One region of the Sinorhizobium sp. BJ1 genome, then DNA from elsewhere that is predicted to be linked to it. Evidence: predicted binding sites of a transcription regulator. Region 1 holds the regulator's gene; each other region holds the start of a gene.
The links. The regulator LexA, encoded in region 1, represses DNA repair genes until DNA is damaged. The targets are predictions, from matches to a motif close to TGTTCNNNNTGTGTTCNG.
Positions count from the first base shown of each region.

Region 2: the regulator LexA is predicted to act here: its motif matches at 4,915-4,932, upstream of CO676_RS10085 (MazG nucleotide pyrophosphohydrolase domain-containing protein).
Region 3: the regulator LexA is predicted to act here: its motif matches at 1,737-1,754, upstream of CO676_RS08015 (UvrD-helicase domain-containing protein).

Region 1 covers NZ_NWTH01000005.1:451,753-458,848, forward strand. Annotated here, with positions in the region: gene CO676_RS10600 (LacI family DNA-binding transcriptional regulator) at 1-286, shown strand, start outside; gene CO676_RS10605 (DUF2264 domain-containing protein) at 283-2,136, shown strand; gene CO676_RS10610 (hydroxyacid dehydrogenase) at 2,133-3,143, shown strand; gene CO676_RS10615 (TIM barrel protein) at 3,140-3,910, shown strand; tRNA gene CO676_RS10620 (tRNA-Ala) at 4,031-4,106, shown strand; gene CO676_RS35190 (hypothetical protein) at 4,341-4,508, shown strand; gene lexA (transcriptional repressor LexA) at 4,751-5,461, shown strand; tRNA gene CO676_RS10640 (tRNA-Cys) at 5,906-5,979, opposite strand; gene CO676_RS10645 (hypothetical protein) at 6,152-6,442, opposite strand; tRNA gene CO676_RS10650 (tRNA-Asn) at 6,584-6,658, shown strand; gene CO676_RS36000 (DUF6538 domain-containing protein) at 6,829-7,074, shown strand.
Region 2 covers NZ_NWTH01000005.1:334,311-341,406, forward strand. Annotated here, with positions in the region: tRNA gene CO676_RS10060 (tRNA-Ser) at 176-265, opposite strand; gene CO676_RS10065 (septal ring lytic transglycosylase RlpA family protein) at 554-1,585, shown strand; gene CO676_RS10070 (D-alanyl-D-alanine carboxypeptidase family protein) at 1,652-2,806, shown strand; gene tmk (dTMP kinase) at 2,863-3,567, shown strand; gene CO676_RS10080 (DNA polymerase III subunit delta') at 3,564-4,595, shown strand; gene CO676_RS10085 (MazG nucleotide pyrophosphohydrolase domain-containing protein) at 4,590-4,895, opposite strand; gene metG (methionine--tRNA ligase) at 5,073-6,623, shown strand; gene CO676_RS10095 (TatD family hydrolase) at 6,638-7,096, shown strand, end outside.
Region 3 covers NZ_NWTH01000004.1:396,721-403,816, reverse strand. Annotated here, with positions in the region: gene CO676_RS08030 (efflux RND transporter periplasmic adaptor subunit) at 1-159, opposite strand, end outside; gene CO676_RS08025 (cyclase family protein) at 417-1,238, shown strand; gene CO676_RS08020 (carboxymuconolactone decarboxylase family protein) at 1,260-1,670, shown strand; gene CO676_RS08015 (UvrD-helicase domain-containing protein) at 1,797-4,442, shown strand; gene CO676_RS08010 (GNAT family N-acetyltransferase) at 4,453-4,914, opposite strand; gene CO676_RS08005 (phosphoribosyltransferase) at 5,001-5,711, opposite strand; gene CO676_RS08000 (GGDEF domain-containing protein) at 5,995-7,096, shown strand, end outside.

The DNA of each region.
Region 1 (7,096 bases):
GTTCTGCATGAACGACTTTATCGCCGTTGGCGTTCTCGAGGCGGTCACGGAGATCGGCCGGCGCGTGCCCGAGGATTTCGCCGTCATCGGTTTCGACGACCTGCCTTGCGCCGAGATGGCCAATCCCCGGCTTGCGACGATGCGTGTCGACCGCGTCGCCCTTGGTCGCGAGGCGATCGGCATGATGCATTTCCGTCTCCATCATCGGGAGGCGCCCGCCCGGCATGTGTCTCACGCGGTGATCCCTGTGCCCGGCGGAAGCTTGGACCAGAGACAGCGCCCATGACCTATGATCCCGCCAGTGCCAATCCGCTCGCCACCAATCCACTCGAAACGCGCAGCGACATGCAGCGCGCCCTGCTGGGCCTCTTCGATCCGCTGTTGCCTTATTTTTCCGAGGGAAATGCGCGCGTGCGCCTTGACGCTGCGGCCGCCCACTTCGATCGGGCCGCTGCCGATCTCGAGGGGTTCGCGAGGCCTCTGTGGGGCCTTGCGCCGTTTGCCGCCGGTGGCGGCGATTTCCCCCATTGGCACCGTTATGCCGAAGGCATCGCCAACGGCACCGATCCGAACCATCCGGAATTCTGGGGCAAGGTGAACAACCGCGACCAGCGCATGGTCGAACTCGCCGCCCTCGGCTTCGCGCTTGCCCTGGTGCCGGAGAAACTATGGGACCCGCTGAACGGCCGGGCGCGGGACAATCTTGTCGCCTATCTGCTGCATGCGCGGAAATTCGACTACGCCGACAACAATTGGAAGTTCTTCCGCATCCTGGTCGACATCGCCCTCGATCGCCTGGGCGTAGAATACGACCGCAGCCTGACGAATGCCTATCTCTCCGAGCTCGATGGCTTCTACATTGCGGACGGGTGGTATCGGGACGGCAATGTGCCGCGCGTCGATCACTACATCCCCTTCGCGATGCATTTCTATAGCCTCATCTACTCGCGCCTCGTCGAGGATGACCACGCCAAGCGCTATCGCGAGCGCGCCCTCGCCTTTGCTCAGGATTTTCGTCACTGGTTCGCCGAGGATGGAGCAACCGTCCCCTTTGGCCGCAGCCTCACCTATCGCTTCGCCTGCGCCGGTTTCTGGTCGGCGCTGGCCTTCGCCGATCTCGAGGCGCTGCCTTGGGGCGAGATCAAGGGGCTTTGTGTTCGCCACCTCAGATGGTGGGCCGACAAGCCGATGACGCACAGGGACGGCGTGCTGTCGATCGGTTACAGCTATCCGAACCTCTTGATGTCGGAAAACTACAATTCGGCGGGCTCGCCCTATTGGGCGTTCAAGGCCTTCCTGCCGCTCGCAGTGGACAATGACCATCCGTTCTGGACTTTCACGGAAACGCCTCCTTCACCGCCCTCCGAAACGGTTGCGCTCCGTCATCCGGGCATGGTGATGATGCCTTGCAAGGGTGACGTCGTGGCGCTTTCCTCCGGCCAGGAGAACCGGCAGATGCGCTTCGGCTCGGAAAAATATGCGAAATTCGCTTATTCGACGCGCTACGGCTTCAGCGTCGAGAGCGACGAACGGGCCTTTGCCGGCGGGGCCTTCGATTCCATGCTGGCTTTCAGTGACGACGGCATTCATTACCGCGTGCGCGAGACCAACGAAGAGGCGCGGCTTGATGGCAATGTGCTCTTTTCCAGGTGGTTGCCCTGGCCGGATGTTGTCGTTGAGACATGGCTGCTGCCGGCCTCACCCTGGCATGTGCGAGTGCACCGGATCACGACTCCGAGGCCGCTTGAAACAGCCGAAGGCGGCTTTGCCATCGCCAGACGAGACTTCGAGGCCGACACGCTTTCCGCGTCGACAGGCGAGGCCTATGCCATCGGGGAAGAGGATTTCAGCGGAATTCGCGACCTCGGCTCGATGGTCGCGCGCCAAGGTCTGGCGCAGAAGGCGCCACCAAATACCAACCTCATCGCCGCAAAGACGTTGATACCGCAACTGCGGGCTACGATTCCCGCTGGCAAAACGATTCTTCGCTGTGCCGTCCTGGCGGTTCGCGACATCTCGGCCGTAACGAGCGACTGGGACGTTCCGCCCGCCGCCCCGGACATCGCCGCGTTGCGCGCCATCGCGGAGCAAGGCGTGACCGTCAGTGCCATGCAGGCGCCGGGGCGCAAGCCATGACCCGCCCGGCGCTGGCTTTTGCGATGCAGCCCGAAAGGACGGAACACGTCCTGACGCCGGAACTTCTCGCGCGGGTCGACGGTCTTGCGCGCATACTCGATCCGCAACCGATGACTGTGTTCGGCGACAGCCGGTCGAAGCGGTTGCTCGCCGAAGCGGAAATCCTGGTAACCGGCTGGGGCGCTCCACGCTTCGATGCGGCCGTTCTTCGGTCGGCGCCCCGCCTTCGCCTCGTTGTCCATGCGGCAGGAACGGTCAAGGGCCTGATCGACACGACTGTGTTTGATGCGGGAATAACCGTGAGCCATGCGGCCGTGGCCAATGCCGTGCCTGTCGCAGAGTTCACGCTCGCGGCAATCATTTTTGCGGGCAAGCAGGTCTTTCGCTTCCGCGATCTCTATGCCGCCGACAGAGGACGCCAGCGGACCCTGATCCTGCAGGGACAGGCGATTGGAAACTATCGCCGCACGATCGGCATAGTGGGCGCCTCGCGGATCGGAAGACGGGTGATCGACCTCCTTCGCCCCTTCGATTATCGGGTGCTGCTCTACGATCCGCTGGTCGGGCAGGAATGCGCTTCCGGCCTCGGTGGGGAAAAAGTTGAACTCGATACGTTGATGGCGAACTCGGACATCGTCTCGCTGCATGCGCCGGCGCTGCCCGAGACGAGGCACATGATCGACGCACGGCGGCTGTCCTTGATGATGGACGGGGCAACCCTGATCAACACGGCGCGGGGGGCGCTCGTCGATCAAACCGCGCTCATCGACAGGTTGAAGACGGGCGCGATCAACGCCGTCATCGACGTCACAGATCCCGAGGTGCCGGAAGATGCGTCGCCTCTTTATGATCTGCCGAACGTTTTCCTGACCCCGCACATCGCCGGCGCCGTCGGCCTCGAAAGGACACGTCTCGGCGAAATGGCTGTCGATGAAATCGAGCGTTTTCTTGAGGATCGGCCGCTGCTATTCGAGATCCACAAGAGCGACTTGGAGCGCATGGCATGAGCAATTTCGAAGCCGGCCTCTGCACCGTCACCTTCCGTAGCTTGCCCCCGGACAGAATTGTCGAGCTGGCCAGAGAAGCCCGGATTGCCGCAGCCGAATGGGCGGGGGATGCTCATGTTCCTCCCGGGAAGACATCCATAGCCCGGATTGTCGGGCGCCTCAGCAAAAGGGCTGGACTGACGACATCCTACGGCTCCTACGTCGCGCCACCGACCGACGACCTTTCCGAATTCGTGCGCGCAGTTGAAAGTGCGACCGCGCTCGGAGCCTCGAATATCCGCATTTGGCCCGGCACGCGCCGGCGCGATTCCAAGGACTACAACGCCGCTGAGAGACGCGCTGCGGCAGATGCGATCCGCGACATGGGCGCCGAGGCCGCGCGGCACGAGGTGACCGTGTCGTTGGAATATCATCCGCAATCCCTGACGGACACGACCGATTCGGCATGCCGCCTGATCGAGGCGATCGCCCACGACAATGTCTATCTCTATTGGCAGCCGCGGCCCGGGCTCGCGGTCGAGGAGGCGCTCGCCGAGGTCGCGCGGGTCGGTCAGCATGTGTCCCATGTCCACGTCTTCGCCTGGGACCGGGAGCGTAACCGCTTTCCCTTGGCGTCGGCGGCCGACTACTGGCGCACGATCCTCTCCGCCCTTCCGCGGTCTCGCTGGATCGGGCGGCGATTTGCGATGCTGGAATTCGTCGCCAATGACGACCCGGCCGCCTTTCTCGAGGATGCCGCGACACTCGAGCAAATCCTCACCCCGTGAAGAAGCGGGCGCCGCGGCGCGTACCCTTCTCGACCCCAACTTTAGGAAAACATGCGGTCGTCCCGGCACAAGGATGGACTGGCGAAGGCGGTGAAATCCGCCTATATACTTTGGTTTGCTGGGGTCGTAGCTCAGTTGGGAGAGCGCCGCAATCGCACTGCGGAGGTCGAGGGTTCGACTCCCTTCGACTCCACCAGGATTTCCCTCGCCGGAACACCACCAGAAACTGCATTCGCGCCTCACCTGCCGCGATCGCCTGTCCCGAAAGTAAAGGAACGCCGGCCGGACCCCTGGAGGTTGGTGGCACGGCGTTTACACGGACCGAAACGGACTTCTGGCATCGGCCCTCGCTTGCCAAAGAGCGTGATTTGAGAGAGACTTAGCTACTGGCATCATTGCATATCGGCAACTCCCGGAAGTGGAGAACATCATGCCCCTCAAATCTCTGATCGCCGTCACTGCAATCACGCTTCTCACACTTTCAGGATGCGCTTCGACGGGTGCAACGGGCAACACAACCTACACCCAATGGTACGGCCCCTATCCTGAACCTGATTTCGACGTTCTTAGCCCCGGCGGGTTGCGTCTCGCCTACTAGGAAGTGCTCGTCAGGCCGACGCGCAGGTCCCCCCGGACGAAGAGGACGTTCGCCCGAGGTGCGACGCTGCGCCGAAAGCGCCTCTCGCCAACACTTTGTCACTCCGGTCCGGCAATGCTCCCGGTTGCCGCGACGCGCCTCGACGCCCGGCTAAAGTTCACGGAATATTAAGTGCTTGCGGAACACATATGGAACGGATAGTTTCTGTTCTTGATTTGTTTCGCGAATCTGGAGTGACGCGCATGCTGACCCGCAAGCAACAGGAATTGCTTCTGTTCATTCACGAACGGATGAAGGAATCCGGGGTCCCGCCGTCCTTCGACGAGATGAAAGATGCGCTCGATCTCGCGTCGAAGTCGGGCATCCACCGGTTGATCACGGCGCTCGAGGAGCGCGGTTTCATTCGTCGGCTTCCCAATCGGGCCCGTGCGCTCGAGGTCATCAAACTGCCCGAGGCCTATTCGGCTCCCTCTCAGCCGCGACGCGGCTTCTCGCCGAGCGTCATCGAGGGCAGCCTGGGCAAGCCCCCGCTCGCGCCGAAGCCTGCGCCGACGCCGGTCGACAGCGCGTCCATGACGGTGCCCGTCATGGGGCGGATCGCCGCGGGCGTGCCGATTTCGGCCATTCAGAACAACACCCACGAAATTTCCGTACCGGTCGAGATGATCGGCAATGGCGAGCACTACGCGCTCGAAATCAAGGGCGATTCGATGATCGAGGCGGGCATCCTCGATGGGGATACGGTGATTATCCGAAACACGAGCACCGCCAGCCCGGGAGACATTGTCGTGGCGCTGATCGACGACGAGGAAGCAACCTTGAAGCGATTCCGCCGCAAGGGCGCATCGATCGCACTCGAGGCCGCGAATCCGGCTTACGAAACCCGGATATTCGGTCCCGACCGGGTAAAGATTCAGGGCAAACTCGTCGGCCTGATGCGGCGCTATCACTGAGCGGCTTGGGCAGTCTTGGCGACTTGTTAAGTGTTCGTCTGCCTCGGGCGCAAATATTAGGGCCACCACCGAACTATCTTTTGCCTGGAACCGCTCACGTCCGGCAAGCCCCCGGTCGTTCCCACTGCCACAACAGACGGGACTTACCTCCTTCGGCGCCGTCATTCGGCGAAAGTCGGAGGAAGCACATGGCAGAGGTCAGGAAATCCCCGGGGCGCGATCGTCGCCGCGTTGCTGCGGAACAGCCCTAGCTCACCGAAGAACAGGCTCGAAAGATCATCAAGGAAGCCGGCAATTCGCGCGCGAACGCGAACGCCATGGCGGAGAACGTCGAGAAGGCGTAGAGACCGGTGCGGGCGATAGGCCGACCCGGCGTTTTCGAATGTCCGGCCTTCGGCGCGATTCAAACCGATCGCGCTGAGCGGTGATATTTAAGGAATTGTTTGGAGGCCTCGCCCGGAATTGAACCGGGGTACAAGGATTTGCAGTCCTCTGCGTCACCACTCCGCCACGAGGCCTCTCGTGCTCGGAAAATCGAGCGATGGCGGGCGTTTAAAACGAATCCATGTGGAGCGCAAGAGGGAGAGGTCTAAAAAGGACATTCGCAAATAGCTTTGAACAGCCTGCAAGGCGGCACCGTTGGTGCCTGCGATTTATGGCGTTTCAATCGGCGTCGCTGCGGAGCGTGGCCTACTTCCCCGATGAATTCTGCGTTCCCCGTCGACGGGCCCACCAGACGGCGAGCTTGCGGCGGGCACGGCGCACTGCAGGAATGTCGTGGGACAGGACGAGCAAGCCGAGCGGAACCATCCAGAAGCCGAGGACCGGCAGAAAGCCGAGCAGACCGCAAACAACAAGTAGCGAGCCGATCAAAATCCGCAATACAGGCGAGTCGGGCAACGGGATCCGCCACTTGCCGAGCACGATTTGACGCGTTTGCGGATCGATGCCGAAGTACCTCTTCTTGCCGCCGTTCGTCATCACGCCTCTTTCATCCAACTTCCCAACAGTTGGTGCTTTCTCCACAGGCCCGCAACCGGCACCGTAGATTTTTTTTGAAAAACCGCTTGGCAAATCGACAAAGCATTTGTATTAGCAGCCTCACTTCTGCGGCGCAGATGATCCCTGGTAGCTCAGCGGTAGAGCACTCGACTGTTAATCGATAGGTCGCCGGTTCGAATCCGGCCCGGGGAGCCAGTTTCAGAAAAGGCCTGCACCTCATAGTGCAGGCCTTTTTAATTGCATCTTCAAAGACTTACCGTGACATGCGTACGCGTGAAGCCCCGTGGAGTACGATTAGATTTTTCCATTCTGGGTACTTTTTGGGTACTTTTAGGCCTACAAAGGCAGTGGAGAACCGGCATCCGATGAGGTCGGATGATTTTTCACGTTACGTTGTGAAACATCCAGCGAGCGGCATCTACCGCTACTATCGCCGTGTTCCGACCGTTGTCGCCCATCTCGATAAGCGGGCTCACGTTAAGAAGTCGCTGAAGACGAACAACCTGAAGGCGGCCTTGGAGCGGGCAGAGCAAGTGCACGAGGCGGCTGAGAACTTCTGGCGCGCGCTTCTCGCCGGAAATAATAACGAGCATGCTTTCGCGCGCTACTAGGCGGCGGTTAAAATCGTTCACT
Region 2 (7,096 bases), 120 kb from region 1:
GGCTGTCGGCGGTTCGCGGGTCATGGCCGTGGGCTCATGTTGCCGAGCTTGCCGTTGAGCGCTGGCCCGGCAATCGGTTGGCGGCTCGCTGTGATCCTTCCCCTTCATGGCGGGGGCGATAATGCGCCTTGTACTCGATTTGAGAAATGGGGCAGGGGAGGCAAAAATGAGGAAATGGCGGAGGAGGTGGGATTCGAACCCACGGTACGCTTTCACGCACGCCGGTTTTCAAGACCGGTGCCTTAAACCGCTCGGCCACTCCTCCGGGCAGCGCGTTATTGCCCGAAGCAGGAAGCCTTTGCAAGATTTAGGATGCGCGGCGGCATGATTTTATTGGACTGCGCAGGGGTGGCATTGGCCGGCGTGCCGCTTCGGCGCTTTACTCTTTATAAACCATAACGCGAGATTTGCATCGCGTCTTCGCCATCAATTCGCAATTTCGCCTTGTTGTTGTCATGATTACTCGATTGTTCTTTTTTGGAACATCGAAATGTCCGCGGGGGCTAGGGCGGATTGTTTCGAGTGCGGCTTTGCGAATGATCTTGTGGGACAGATGACTTCCGATAGAAAAGCGGCATACCTTGCGGGGGGAATACGGCTCGCAGCCGTTCCATTACTGTGCGCGGCACTTGCCGCTTGCGGATCGGCATCCAGTGTCAAGACGACTAAGTCGCGAAGCACGGAGTACTTCGCCGAATCCGTCTATGGGGTCAAAGCCAGCCCCCGGGTCGCCACCGGCCGCAACATCCCCAAGGGCGGCGGCCGCTATCAGGTGGGCAAAGCCTATCAGGTCAAGGGCAGATGGTATCAGCCGAAAGAGGATTTCGGCTATAACAAGACCGGTGTCGCGTCCTGGTACGGGTCGGCCTTTCACGGTCGCATGACCGCTAACGGCGAAGTCTACGACAAGTATCACCTCTCGGCCGCGCACCCGACTTTCCCGCTGCCGAGCTATGCCCGCGTCACCAATATGGAGAACGGCACTTCGGTTATCGTGCGTGTCAATGATCGCGGTCCCTATGAATACGGCCGGATCATCGATGTATCGTCGAAGACGGCGGACATGCTCGACATCAAGCGCAAGGGAAGTGCCAAGGTCCGCGTTCAATATGTCGGCCGGGCACCTCTCGAGGGCAACGACATGCCTTATCTTATGGCGTCCTATGTCACCAAAGGCGATCGCAGCCCGGGTGTGAGGCCGGAAGGACAGATCGCGACGGGTGTCATGGTCGCATCGAACGAGCCGTTGCGCAATCAGGTGCAAGACCTCGGCACCGTCACTGTCCCAGCCAAATCGCGGCTCGACACGGGAGTCCCGGTGAATGCCCTTGCCGCGCCGGCGCAAGGCTTTCCGACGCCGCGTTCGATGACCGAGTTCGTGCTGCTGCCGGAGATCGGGCCGATCCCGACCGAGAGACCGGAATTGATCCCGCTGCCGGACGGCACCTTGGCCTATGCTGCGGCCTATGTCGAAGTGCGGGTCAGCGACAAGGCCTCGCCGTTCGAAGCGATCATGGTCGACCCCAATCCGCTGACGCCCGAGTCGATCCTTGCCTATGCAAAGCGGCAGCAAGGCGCCATTTGATCCTGTTGACGCCGGTTGAACGGGGGTGTCTGCGCTGCTATGCCCGTGTAGAAACCGGAGTTTCTCATGCGCATGAAGTGGTTCGCGATCGTGGGCATCCTGGCCGCGATTGCTCAGGGGGAGGCGGCGGCGCAAACGCCGGCCTTCGATACGAAGGCGAAGCAGATCTATCTCATCGACGCGGAAACCGGGACCGTGCTCTTTGCCCGCGGCGAAGATGAGCCCGTACCGCCCGCCTCGCTTGCCAAGCTGATGGCCATGGAGGTGGTCTTCGAGGCTCTGGACAAAGGGGAACTGACGCCCGAGACGGTTTTCCCGGTCTCCGAACATGCCTGGCGCACGGGCGGCGCGCCCTCCGGCACGTCCACAATGTTTGCTGCTATCAAATCCCAGATCCGCGTTGCGGACCTCGTTCAAGGTGCAATCGTTCACTTGGCGAATGACGCCTGCATCATCCTCGCCGAGGGCCTGGCCGGCAGCGAGGCTGCCTTCGCCGAGCGGATGACGGCACGTGCGCGCGAACTTGGTATGCCGGTTGCGACCTTCAAGAACGCAACCGGCCTCCCGGATCCGGGAAACAGGATCACGATGCGCGAACTCGTGGCGCTATCGCGCCATCTGCGCGAGGCGCATACGGATTTCTATCGCCTCTACGCGCAGCCGGAATTCGAATGGAACAAGATCCTGCAGCGCAACAAGAACCCGTTGATTGCCGCCAATGTCGGTGTCGACGGGCTGGCGACGGGGTTTGCGGAGGGCTTCGGCTTCTCGCTTGCCGCATCGATGCAGCGCGGCGACCGCCGGGTCTATCTGGCGATGGGCGGCCTCGAAACCGACAAGGAGCGGACGGAAGAAAGTCGCCGGGTACTCGACTGGGCGATGACGAACTTCGAGAAAAGGCGCATTTTCTCCAATGGCGAAACGATCGGCGAAGCGAGCGTCTATGGCGGCGCAGCGTCTCGTGTCTCGCTGGTTGCCGCCGGCCCGGTCGATTTGCTGCTTCCGGTCAACAATCCGGAACGGCTGACGGCGAGGATCGTCTATAAATGGCCACTGGCAGCGCCGGTGGCGGCCGGTCAGCAAGTGGGCGTCGTCAAACTCTGGAACGGCGACAAGCTGCTGAGGGAAGTTCCGGTCAAAACGGCCGAGGCGGTAGAACCCGGCACGCTCACTAGCCGTGCGCTCGATGCGCTTCAGGAACTCCTGTTCTTCTGGCTGTGACAAATGCGGCGCTTGGCGGTTCCTTCCGTCAGATCAATCGGCTAAACAGAACCGATATGCACGCCGATCTGGAAGAACTTGTGTCGCCAACAAAGGGTTTGTTCGTAACATTCGAGGGTGGAGAAGGGGCGGGAAAGTCGACCCAGATGCGCCTTCTTGCCGATTCGCTCAGTGCCCGAGGCTATGACGTGCTGACCACCCGGGAGCCCGGTGGCTCCATCGGCGCGGAGGCGGTTCGACACGTCCTGCTGTCAGGCGCGGCGGAGCCCTTCGGCATTCGCATGGAAGCGATTCTCTTCGCGGCGGCGCGCAGCGATCATGTCGAGCAAGTCATCCGGCCCGCCTTGCAGCAGGGAAGGATCGTCCTTTGCGATCGCTTCATGGATTCCTCCCGCGTCTACCAGGGGGTCACCGGCAATCTCGAGCCGGGCTTCGTCGAAACGCTCGAGCGCGTCGCCGTCAACGGCGTCACTCCCGATCGGACGATCATCTTCGACCTGCCGGCAGAGGTCGGGCTCGAACGCGCCCGGCGCCGTTCCGCCAATGAGGGGCCTGACCGGTTCGAGAAGGAGCAGCTGGAGACGCACGAGAAACGCCGGGAGGCCTTCCTGGATATTGCCGAGGCCGATCCGGAACGGTGCCGTGTCGTCGACGCGACGCGTCCGCCGGAAGTGATCGCCGCAGAAGTGCTGAGGCACGTGGAAGCGCTGCTGCCGGGCGATGGCGAACCGCAACCGTCCAGGGTGGAAGCGGCGTCATGACGATGGAACGTCCCGGCGTGCTCGAAGGGGCAGTCGCTCCCGTCGAAAACAGCAAGCTTTTCGGCCATCGGGATGCCGAAGCCTTTCTGGCGCAGAGCTACAGGTCCGGCAAGGGTCACCATGCGATCCTCATCGAGGGTCCGGAAGGCATTGGAAAGGCGACGCTCGCCTTCCGATTCGCCAACCATGTGCTCAGCCATCCGGAGCCTGCGCAGGCGCCGGAGCACCTCGCAGACCCCGTTCCGACTTCGATCGTCACGCGCCAGCTTGCCTCCGGCGCGTCGCACAACCTGTTGCATCTGACGCGCCCCGTCGATGAGAAGACGGGCAGGGCGAAAGGGGCAATTACTGTGGACGAGGTCCGGCGCGCCGGAAAGTTCTTCGGGCAGACATCGGGAACGGGGAACTGGCGCATCGTCATCATCGACCCTGCCGACGACCTCAACCGCAATGCGGCCAACGCCATTCTGAAGATTCTCGAGGAACCGCCGCGCCGCTCGCTCTTCCTGGTGCTGACGCACGCGCCGGGCAAGCTGCTGCCGACGATCCGTTCGCGTTGTCTGCCGCTGCGGCTGAAGCCGCTCGAGGCCGACTCCATGCGCCTGGCGCTCACCCATCTGGGATTCGAAATGACGGGTCCGAACGCCGATGCGATCGTTGCCGCGGCGAGCGGCAGCGTTTCGGAGGCGCTGAAGCTGATCAACTATGGCGGCGTCGATATCGCCGCCGCCTTCGAGGACGTCATTAGAGGGCAGGGGCCAGCTGTCCGCAAGCAGATGCACAAGCTTGCCGATATCCTTTCGGCGAAGGATGGCGAAACGATCTACGACTTCTTCTCGTCGCTCCTCATGGGGCGTGTGATGCGACTGGCGCGCGAGGCGGCGATTGCCGGCGACATCGGCCGCGCCGAGCGCTTTGCAAGGCTCTCCAGCAGTTTTACCGAGCGCCTGAATTTAAGCGACGCGTACAATCTCGATCGCAAGCAGACGATCCTGTCACTGCTCGATGATCTGAAGGACGCCTTATAGGGCCGGCCTGAATTTCCACTTCCGCTCGATCGCCGCGGCAAGGTCGATACCGTTGTTGTGCGCAAAGAGCAGGACGTGGCCGAGGAGATCGGCTGTTTCATCCGCAAGCGACCGGCGCAGTTCCTCGATCGGCGCGCCGCGCTTTCGGCCGCGACCGCTCGCTTTGTTCCATGCCTGTGTGAGCTCACCCAGCTCTTCCTGCAGCTTCAGAATGTACCAATCCGGATCGCGAATGATCGCGTGCTCGGCCGCATAGGCGGCCGAAGCCTTCTCGAATTTGTCCTTGAGGTCGCTTAGCACGGCATTTCCCCTTTTTCCGTGTTTCTGTTTTGTTCCTGATGGCCGCAGATGTCAACGTCCGCGGAAGAAAGCGGCACACTTGTCGGTGAGGCTTTTTCTGGCGCGGCGGTTCCCTACCTAAAGGCGATGCGCTAATAGCAGCGGTAGTTTCCGATCCGAGGTAAGTCGAAGTCCGCCATGAGAGACACGTCCCCGTTTTACATCACCACCGCGATTTCCTATCCCAACGGCAAACCGCATATCGGTCATGCCTATGAGTTGATCGCGACGGATGCCATGGCGCGCTATCAGAGGCTGGACGGGCGCGAGGTCTTCTTCCTGACCGGCACGGACGAACACGGCCAGAAGATGCAGCAGACGGCGCGGAAGGAAGGCATCTCGCCGCAGGAGCTCGCTGACCGCAACTCTGCCGAGTTCGAAAAGATGGCCGAGCTGCTTAACGCATCGAATGACGACTTCATCCGCACAACGGAGAAGCGACATCACGAGGCATCGCAGGCGATCTGGATCCGCATGGGCGAGGCGGGCGATCTCTACAAGGATTCCTATGCCGGTTGGTACTCCGTCCGCGACGAGGCCTACTACCAGGAAAATGAGACGGAACTGCGCGGCGACGGCGTGCGCTACGGGCCTCAGGGAACGCCGGTCGAGTGGGTGGAGGAGGAAAGCTACTTCTTCCGCCTGTCGGCCTATCAGGAAAAGCTCCTGAAGCATTACGAGGAGAACCCGGATTTCATCGGCCCGGCCGAGCGGCGAAATGAGGTCATCTCCTTCGTCAAGTCGGGCCTGAAGGATCTGTCGGTCTCGCGCACGACGTTCGATTGGGGCATCCGTGTCCCGAACGATCCTTCCCATGTCATGTATGTCTGGGTGGATGCGCTGACGAACTATGTCACCGCGACGGGCTATCTGACCGATCCATCAGGGCCGCGAGCAAAGTTCTGGCCGGCAAATATCCACGTCATCGGCAAGGACATCATTCGCTTTCATGCCGTCTATTGGCCGGCCTTCCTGATGTCGGCCGGACTGCCGCTGCCGAAGCGCGTCTTCGCGCACGGCTTTCTGCTCAACAAGGGCGAGAAGATGTCGAAGTCGCTCGGCAACGTGGTCGATCCGTTCAACCTCGTCGAGCATTTCGGCCTCGATCAGATCCGCTATTTCTTCCTGCGGGAAGTCTCCTTCGGCCAGGACGGCAGCTACAGCGAGGAGGGGATCGCGACCCGAATCAACTCCGACCTCGCCAACGGGATCGGCAATCTGGCCAGCCGCTCGCTATCGATGATCGTCAAGAACTGCGACGGCCAGATCCCGGCGTGCGGAGCGCTGACGGAAGAGGATAGCGCAATGCTCGCTGCCGCTGACTCGCTACTCCAGGCGACGCGCGAGGAAATGGACAAGCAGCTCATCCACCGCGCGCTTGCCGCGATCATCGCCGTCGTTTCCGAGACGGATCGCTATTTCGCGGGCCAGGAGCCCTGGGCGCTGAAGAAGACCGATCCGGAGCGTATGGCGACCGTGCTGTACGCAACGGCGGAGGTCGTGCGTCAGATCGCGATCCTTCTGCAACCCTTCATGCCGGACTCGGCCGGTAAGCTCTTGGATCTGCTGGCAGTTCCTGCGGAAAAGCGCAGTTTCGCCGAGCTCGGCGAGTCCGGCCGTCTGGTGCCCGGAACGCCGCTCGAGGCGCCGAAGCCGGTCTTCCCGCGTTACGTCGCGCCGGAAGCGTAAGCGAGAGCGAACCCATGCTGATCGACACGCATTGCCATCTGGATTTTCCGGACTTCGACGCTGAGCGCGACGCGATCATCGAGCGCGCCCGGCAGGCAGGCGTGACCCAGATGGTGACAATCTCGACCCGTGTGAAACGGTTCGAGACGATTTTGGCGATCGCCGAGGAATATGAGAACGTCTTCTGCTCGGTCGGCACGCATCCGCACAACGCCGACGAAGAACTGGACGTCACGACGAAGGATCTCGTCCGCCTGTCGGCGCATCCGAAGGTCGTTGCGATCGGTGAAGCGGGGCTCGATTATTTCTATGACAACGCGCCGCGCGATGCCCAGGCGGAAGGCTTGCGACGCCACATAACGGCGGCTCGTGAAACCGGCTTGCCGCTCGTCATTCACAGCCGGTCGGCGGACGACGACATGGCCGCGATCCTGACGGAGGAAGCCGGGAAGGGCGCCTTTCCTTTCCTTCTC
Region 3 (7,096 bases), on a different contig from region 1:
GCCTTCCCCCCCTTGCGATCCCGAAAGCGCATCGATCAGCGGATGCGAAACACCGATCGCCCCCAGAGTTTCTCCCGCTCCGGGTACAAAGCGCACCCAGACGGCGCCCCCGACGACGAGAACGACGAGGCTGATCGCCAGTTGCTTCAAAAAGCGCATTCATGTCTCCGAATAAGATACGCGCTCCAGCGCGGCGCGTACCGGCGGAACGTTCCGAGTTGTCGAGAGTATCGTTATTAGCGCGCCTTCGGGCAATCTCGGAACGCCATCATTACGCATTTGTAATGAAAGCAGAATTTGATGTCCGCATCATGGCGCTCCAGCGCTCAGCTCCACCGGATAACCAGGGTTTACAGCCGCCGCGGCTCGGCTATTCTGCCGCTGAAGCCGGACGTTGAAGCGCGGGGAGAAAGCACATGTGCGATGCATGCGTGATCGAATCGGTAAAGCAGCAGATGTTGTCGCGACGCGGCTTCTTCCGCGCCACCGCAGTGGGAACAGCGGGCGTTGCAGCCGCCGGGATGGGAATAGCGCCGTCGGCGCTCGCAGCCGGCCATGCCAGCGCCACCGACCTCACCCATGAACTCCATGAAGAGTTCCCGACCTTCTTCGGCCAGCAGCAATTCTTCCGCGAGCAGAAATTCAACTATGCCGAACACACGTTCAACCTGTTCGAGCTCCGGCTGAACGAACACACCGGCACGCATGTCGACGCGCCGCTGCATTTCTCTGTCGATGGTCTTTCGGTCGCCGAACTGCCGGTCGAGAAGCTCATCGTGCCGCTCTGCGTCGTCGACATTCGCGAGAAGGCCGCGGCCGACCCGGACGCGCAGGTGACGCCGGACGAAATCAAGGCATGGATCGCCACCAACGGCGACATCCCGGAGAACGCCTGCGTCGCCATGCTCTCCGGCTGGTCGGCGCATGTGAGTACGGACAAGTTCCGCAACCCGGACAGCGAGGGCAAGCTGCACTTTCCGGGCTTCCACGTCGAAACCGCCAAGTTCCTGCTCGAGGAAACGAAGGCGGCCGGGATCGCCGTCGACACGCTCTCGCTCGATCACGGCATATCGCCAGATTTCGCCACCCACCGCGCTTGGCTGCCGGAGGGCCGCTGGGGGCTGGAGGCTGCAGCCAATCTCGACAGGCTGCCGGCCAAGGGCGCGACGCTCGTTCTCGGCGCGCCGAAGCACCGCGGCGGCACCGGCGGTCCGGCGCGCGTGTTCGCCCTCGTCTAGGAACCGCGAGAAGGAGGCAGCATGAGCACCGTCGCCCCGCCGTCCGATCCGGAAGCCAACCCGCGCGTGAAGGCGGTTTTCGACGATATCCGCGCCACCCGGAAATCGGACTTCGTCAACAATATGTGGCTCTGGCTCGCCTTCGATCCGGACCTCCTGGAACGCACCTGGGCGGAGGTCAAGGCGGTGATGGCGACGCCCTCGGCGCTCGATCCGCTGGTGAAGGAAATGCTCTATATCGCCGTCTCCGTCACCAATGGCTGCGGCTACTGCATCCATTCGCATACGGCCGCCGCCAAGGCGAAGGGCATGAGCGAGGCCGCGCACGCCGATCTGCTGCGCGTCATTTCGCTGGCCGCCAAGACCAACCAGCTGGCGACCGCGCTGCAGGTTCCTGTCGATCCGGTCTTCGACGCCATGGCCGATCGATAGCGACGTCAAAGCGCGCTCCTGAAAACGCCAGTCTTTCCACAGGCTTGCTCGGATGCGACGAGACTCCGGAATAAAAGAGGAACATCCTTTCTGGCCTTTCGGTCCCGAATCACTACATTGGGCCGCATGAGCAAAGGTTTCGACGACATTCCCTTCTTCGACGAGGAGCCGGCGCCGCGCAAACCCGCGCCTGCCGCCGGCGGCATCGCCGCGCGCGCCATGGCCGCCCGCGACAAAACCCAACGGCCGGACTATTTCTCCGGACTCAATCCGGAACAGCGCGAAGCCGTCGAAACGCTTGAGGGGCCGGTCCTGGTGCTCGCCGGCGCCGGTACCGGCAAGACGCGCGTGCTGACCACCCGCATCGCTCATATTCTTTCGACCGGCCGCGCCTACCCGTCACAGATCCTTGCCGTGACCTTCACCAACAAGGCGGCGCGCGAGATGAAGGAGCGCATCGGCGTGCTCGTCGGCCATGCGGTCGAAGGCATGCCCTGGCTCGGCACCTTCCACTCGATCGGCGTCAAGCTCCTGCGCCGCCATGCCGAACTCGTTGGGCTGAGGTCCGATTTCACCATCCTCGATACCGACGACGTGGTCCGCCTGATCAAGCAGCTCATCCAGGCGGAAGGCCTCGACGACAAACGCTGGCCGGCCAAGCAATTCGCCGGCATGATCGACACCTGGAAAAACAAGGGCCTCGACCCGGCGCACATCCCCGAAGGCGACGCGCGCGCCTTCGCCAACGGCAAGGGCCGCGAGCTCTATGCCGCCTATCAGAACCGGCTGCTAACGCTGAATGCCTGCGACTTCGGCGACCTGCTCCTGCATCCGATCCGGATGTTCCGCGCCAATCCGGACGTGCTCAAGGACTATCACGGCAAGTTCCGCTACATCCTCGTCGACGAGTACCAGGACACCAATACGGCGCAATATATGTGGCTGCGGCTCTTGGCGCAGCGGCACCAGGGGTCGCGGGGAAAACACCAAGTTTCGCCTCAAGAACACCCCTCCCCAACCCCTCCCCACAAGGGGGAGGGGCAAGGCCGTGCGGCCTCCTCCCTTTCCACATCGCACGCGAGAGATGAGGACACGGCGGCGCGTCAGTCTAGCCCTTCCCCCTTGTGGGGAGGGGTTGCGGAGGGGAAATCCCACGGCACGGCGGAAGGGAAGCCCCACGTCAACATCTGCTGCGTCGGCGACGACGACCAGTCGATCTATGGCTGGCGCGGCGCCGAGGTCGACAACATCCTCCGCTTCGAGAAGGATTTCCCCGGAGCCAAGGTCATCAAGCTCGAGCGCAACTACCGCTCGACCGAACATATCCTCGGCGCCGCCGCGCATCTGATCGCCCACAACGAGGGCCGGCTTGGCAAGACGCTCTTCACCGAGCGCAGCCATCCGGACGACGAGAAGGTGCATGTCCACGCCGCCTGGGATTCGGAAGAGGAAGCACGCGCCGTCGGCGAGGAGATCGAGCAGCTCCAGCGCCAGAAGCACAAGCTGAACGACATCGCGATCCTGGTGCGCGCCTCCTTCCAGATGCGCGAATTCGAAGACCGCTTCGTCACCCTCGGCCTCAATTATCGCGTTATCGGCGGCCCGCGCTTCTACGAGCGGCTGGAAATCCGCGATGCCATGGCCTATTTTCGCCTCGTCTGCCAGCCGGCCGACGACCTCGCCTTCGAGCGCATCGTCAACACGCCGAAGCGCGGCCTGGGTGATACCACCGTTCGCAACCTGCACGACTATGCTCGCGCCCGCGACATTCCGATGCTTGCCGCCGCAACCGAGATCATCGACACCGACGAGCTGAAGCCGAAGGCACGCAAGGCGCTGTTCGACGTCGTCACCGATTTCCGCCGCTGGCAGACTTTGCTCGAAACGACGCCGCATACGGAGCTTGCCGAGCAGATCCTCGACGAGAGCGGCTACACCGCCATGTGGCAGGCCGACAAGTCCGCCGAAGCGCCGGGGCGGCTCGAAAACCTCAAGGAACTCATCCGCTCGATGGAGGCCTTCGAATCGATGCGCGGCTTCCTGGAGCATGTCGCGCTCGTCATGGATGCCGAGCAGAACGAGGACATGGATGCCGTGTCGATCATGACGCTGCATTCGGCCAAAGGCCTGGAATTCGACACCGTCTTCCTGCCGGGTTGGGAGGAAGGGCTGTTCCCACACCAGCGCGCCCTCGACGAAGGCGGCCGCGCCGGCCTCGAGGAGGAGCGCCGCCTCGCCTATGTCGGCATCACCCGGGCCAAGCACCGCTGCCATATCTGGTTCGTCTCGAACCGCCGCATCCATGGCCTCTGGCAGTCGACGATGCCCTCGCGCTTCCTGGACGAACTGCCGATTGACCATATCGAAGTTGCCGAGCAGGACGTCTCCTATGGCGGCTACAATCGCGGCGGCTACGGCCAATCGCGCTTCGACAAGGCCGACCCCTTCGAGAACACCTACCAGACGCCCGGCTGGAAACGCGCCCAGCAGCACCGCACAGACGCCACCCGCGACAACTGGGGTACCCGCTCCGGTCACGCCGTCGAGCGCATCGGCTACGGCGAGTCAGGTCCCCGCACCCGCACCATTGAAGGCGAACTCATCGCCAAGTCGACGACCGCGGAACCCTCGCGCTTCAGTGTCGGCGACCGCGTCTTCCATCTCAAATTCGGCAACGGCAACATTGCCGCGATCGAAGGCAACAAGCTGACGATCGATTTCGACCGCGCCGGTCAGAAGCGCGTGCTGGATGGATTTGTCGAAAGAGTGTGACGGGGCGACCTCAAATCACCATCCGATACATCACGAAGCCGGACTTCTCGGCGACCTTGTCGTAGAGGCGCATCGCCTTGAGGTTCGTCTCGTGGGTCAGCCAGTAGACGCGCGACGTGCCGGCTCGTCTTGCCGCTTCGAAGACCCCGTTGATCAGCGCCTCCCCGACCCCGCTGCCGCGCGCCGCCTCGTTGATGAAGAGGTCCTGGAGATAGCAATTCGGCTGGATTGCCGTGGTGGTACGGTGAAAGATGAAGTGCGTGAGCCCGACCAGCCGGCCCTTGCTCTCGGCAACCAGGGCATGCATTGGTTCATAGGCATCGAAGAAGCGCGACCAGGTCATGTAGGTGATGTCCTGAGCGAGAGCGCTTTCGCCCGAGCGTCCGTAAAAGGCATTGTAGCCTTCCCAAAGCAGCAGCCACTGGTCGTAATCGCTCCGGACGAGCGGGCGGATGGATAGGTTTACGCTCATTGCAGACCCCACCGGAAAGGCCGTTACGGGGGCGCAGCATAACCGTTGATATCGGCGAGGTCTATGTGCCAGCCGCGTGCCGTTCATCACTCAATTTCATCTGAACCCGTCGAGCCGTTTCCCTCTGCGCTTCCTGGGCCCTCCCCCTTGGCGCGCCCCATGAGGGCGATCACCTCGGCGTCGGTGGTTTGCTCGAAATCGTCGTAGTAGATGCTGACGGCATGGAAGGGATGGGGCGTCGCGAGGCAGACGACCCGGTCGACTTGACGGCGGAGGCTGGCGATCGCACTCGGCGGAGCCACCGGAACGGCGATCATCAGCGCCGCAGCGCCCGCCTTCCGGAGTGCCTGAACGGCAGCGCTTACTGTCCCGCCGGTGGCAATCCCGTCGTCGACGATGACGACGTTGCGTTTCTCCGGCGAAATGCGCGGCCGATCCCCCAGATAAAGCCTGCGGCGGCGCTCCAGTTCGAGGCGCTGACGCGCCGTCTCGGCTTTGAGATATTCCTTGGAAGGACTGACGAGGCGCATCGCTTCGGCATTGAGGACCAGCTGCGGCTCGTCGCCATCCACGAGCGCGCCGAGACCGAATTCGGCATGTCCGGGAGCACCGATCTTCCGCACGATCAGGAGTTCGAGCGGGGCACCGAGGATCGCCGCCACCTCGAAGGCAACCGGCACGCCGCCGCGCGGCAGCGCCATCACCAGCGGATCGGCAAAGCCCTCCGGTCCTATCGCCGCGGCGAGTCTTCGGCCGGCATCGACCCTGTCTGCAAAGCAAAGGCTCTCATGGGACATGGCGTACGCTCCGGACCATCGTCCGACGAGTTGAACCGAGGCACTTCGCGAAACGTGATCGGCCCTTCGCCGTCCATGCATTGAGCGAAAGCCCAGCCCTCCTCGACCCGAATCCATTGTTCCGTTCAAAAATTTCATCGCAACCAATGCGAGAAAAGCTAAACGCTAAAATTGCAGCGAATTTGGCCGGCCTTCGTTAACACGGCCCCGCTACGAATTTCATCACGCATACGGCTGGCCCGAAAGCCATCCGCTTCATTTTAGCACGACAGGCCGTTTCGAAATGAGCATTTTCCCTGCCATATCGGTCATTGCGCATTTGGCACTTCTGCCCGCCCTTCTAAGCCTGCGAAGCTCCGAGACAGCAGGGGCGCGGGAATTCTCGATCGCCTGTGCACTATCGGCGATTGCAATTGCTCTGCTGACGGCGGCGACGTCGTTCAGCGTCCCCCTCGTCGCGATACCCGGCCATGCGGCGATGACAGCTGCCTTTTTCGCCATTCTTCTTGGTCTTCGCCGGCTCGTCGACCAGTCGGTCTCCATCGGCTTCTGTGCCACGCTCGCATTTGCGGCCGCCGCGGCCGGCCTTCTCGTCGATCTGGGCGGTCAAGACAGCTTCGGCGTACGCATGTTCGTCATCGCCGGCTGCGGCGCGGCTCTCCTTGTCGTCATCGGCCTGCCAATCCTTGACGGAGGGGCCAGGGAAAAGCCGGCATTTCGAGCCGTGGCAACCGGCTTGCTGGCGGTTGCCCTTACGGGGCTCGTTCACGCCGTCGGGTCCGCGCCCGAAGCGTCCCCTGACGCCCCCTTCTCCGCCGCAGCGCTCGCCTTCGAATTCTCCCTCGCCTTCCTGCAGATATTCTTCCTCCCCGCCCTTTTCGTCGCCGTGATCCTGACGATTGACAACCGCGTTATCGCCAGCCTGAGAACAATGCTCGCCCGCGACCCTTTGACGGGCGCCTTGTCGCGCAGAGCGCTGATCGAAGACGGAGAACGCACGATCGCCGACTGCCTTGCCCGTCATCGCCCGGCTGCCTTCCTCCAGCTCGATCTCGACTATTTCAAGCAGATCAACGATCACTACGGCCACGCTTGCGGCGACATGGCGCTCGCCCATTTCGTCGAGACCGTTTCCGCATTCCTCGACGGGCGCGGTATCTTTGGGCGGATCGGGGGCGAGGAATTCGGGATCGTGCTGCCGGACCATACGGAGGAGCGGGCGACAGCCGTCGCCGAAGCGATCTGCCGCACCGTACGCGACACGCCAGTCGGCCGCGCGCATCAGCGCATCCGCTTGACGGTCAGCATCGGCATCGCTGCCGCATTAGCCGGCGACACGATCATGGACGTGATGATCCGCGCGGATCTGGCACTTTATGACTCCA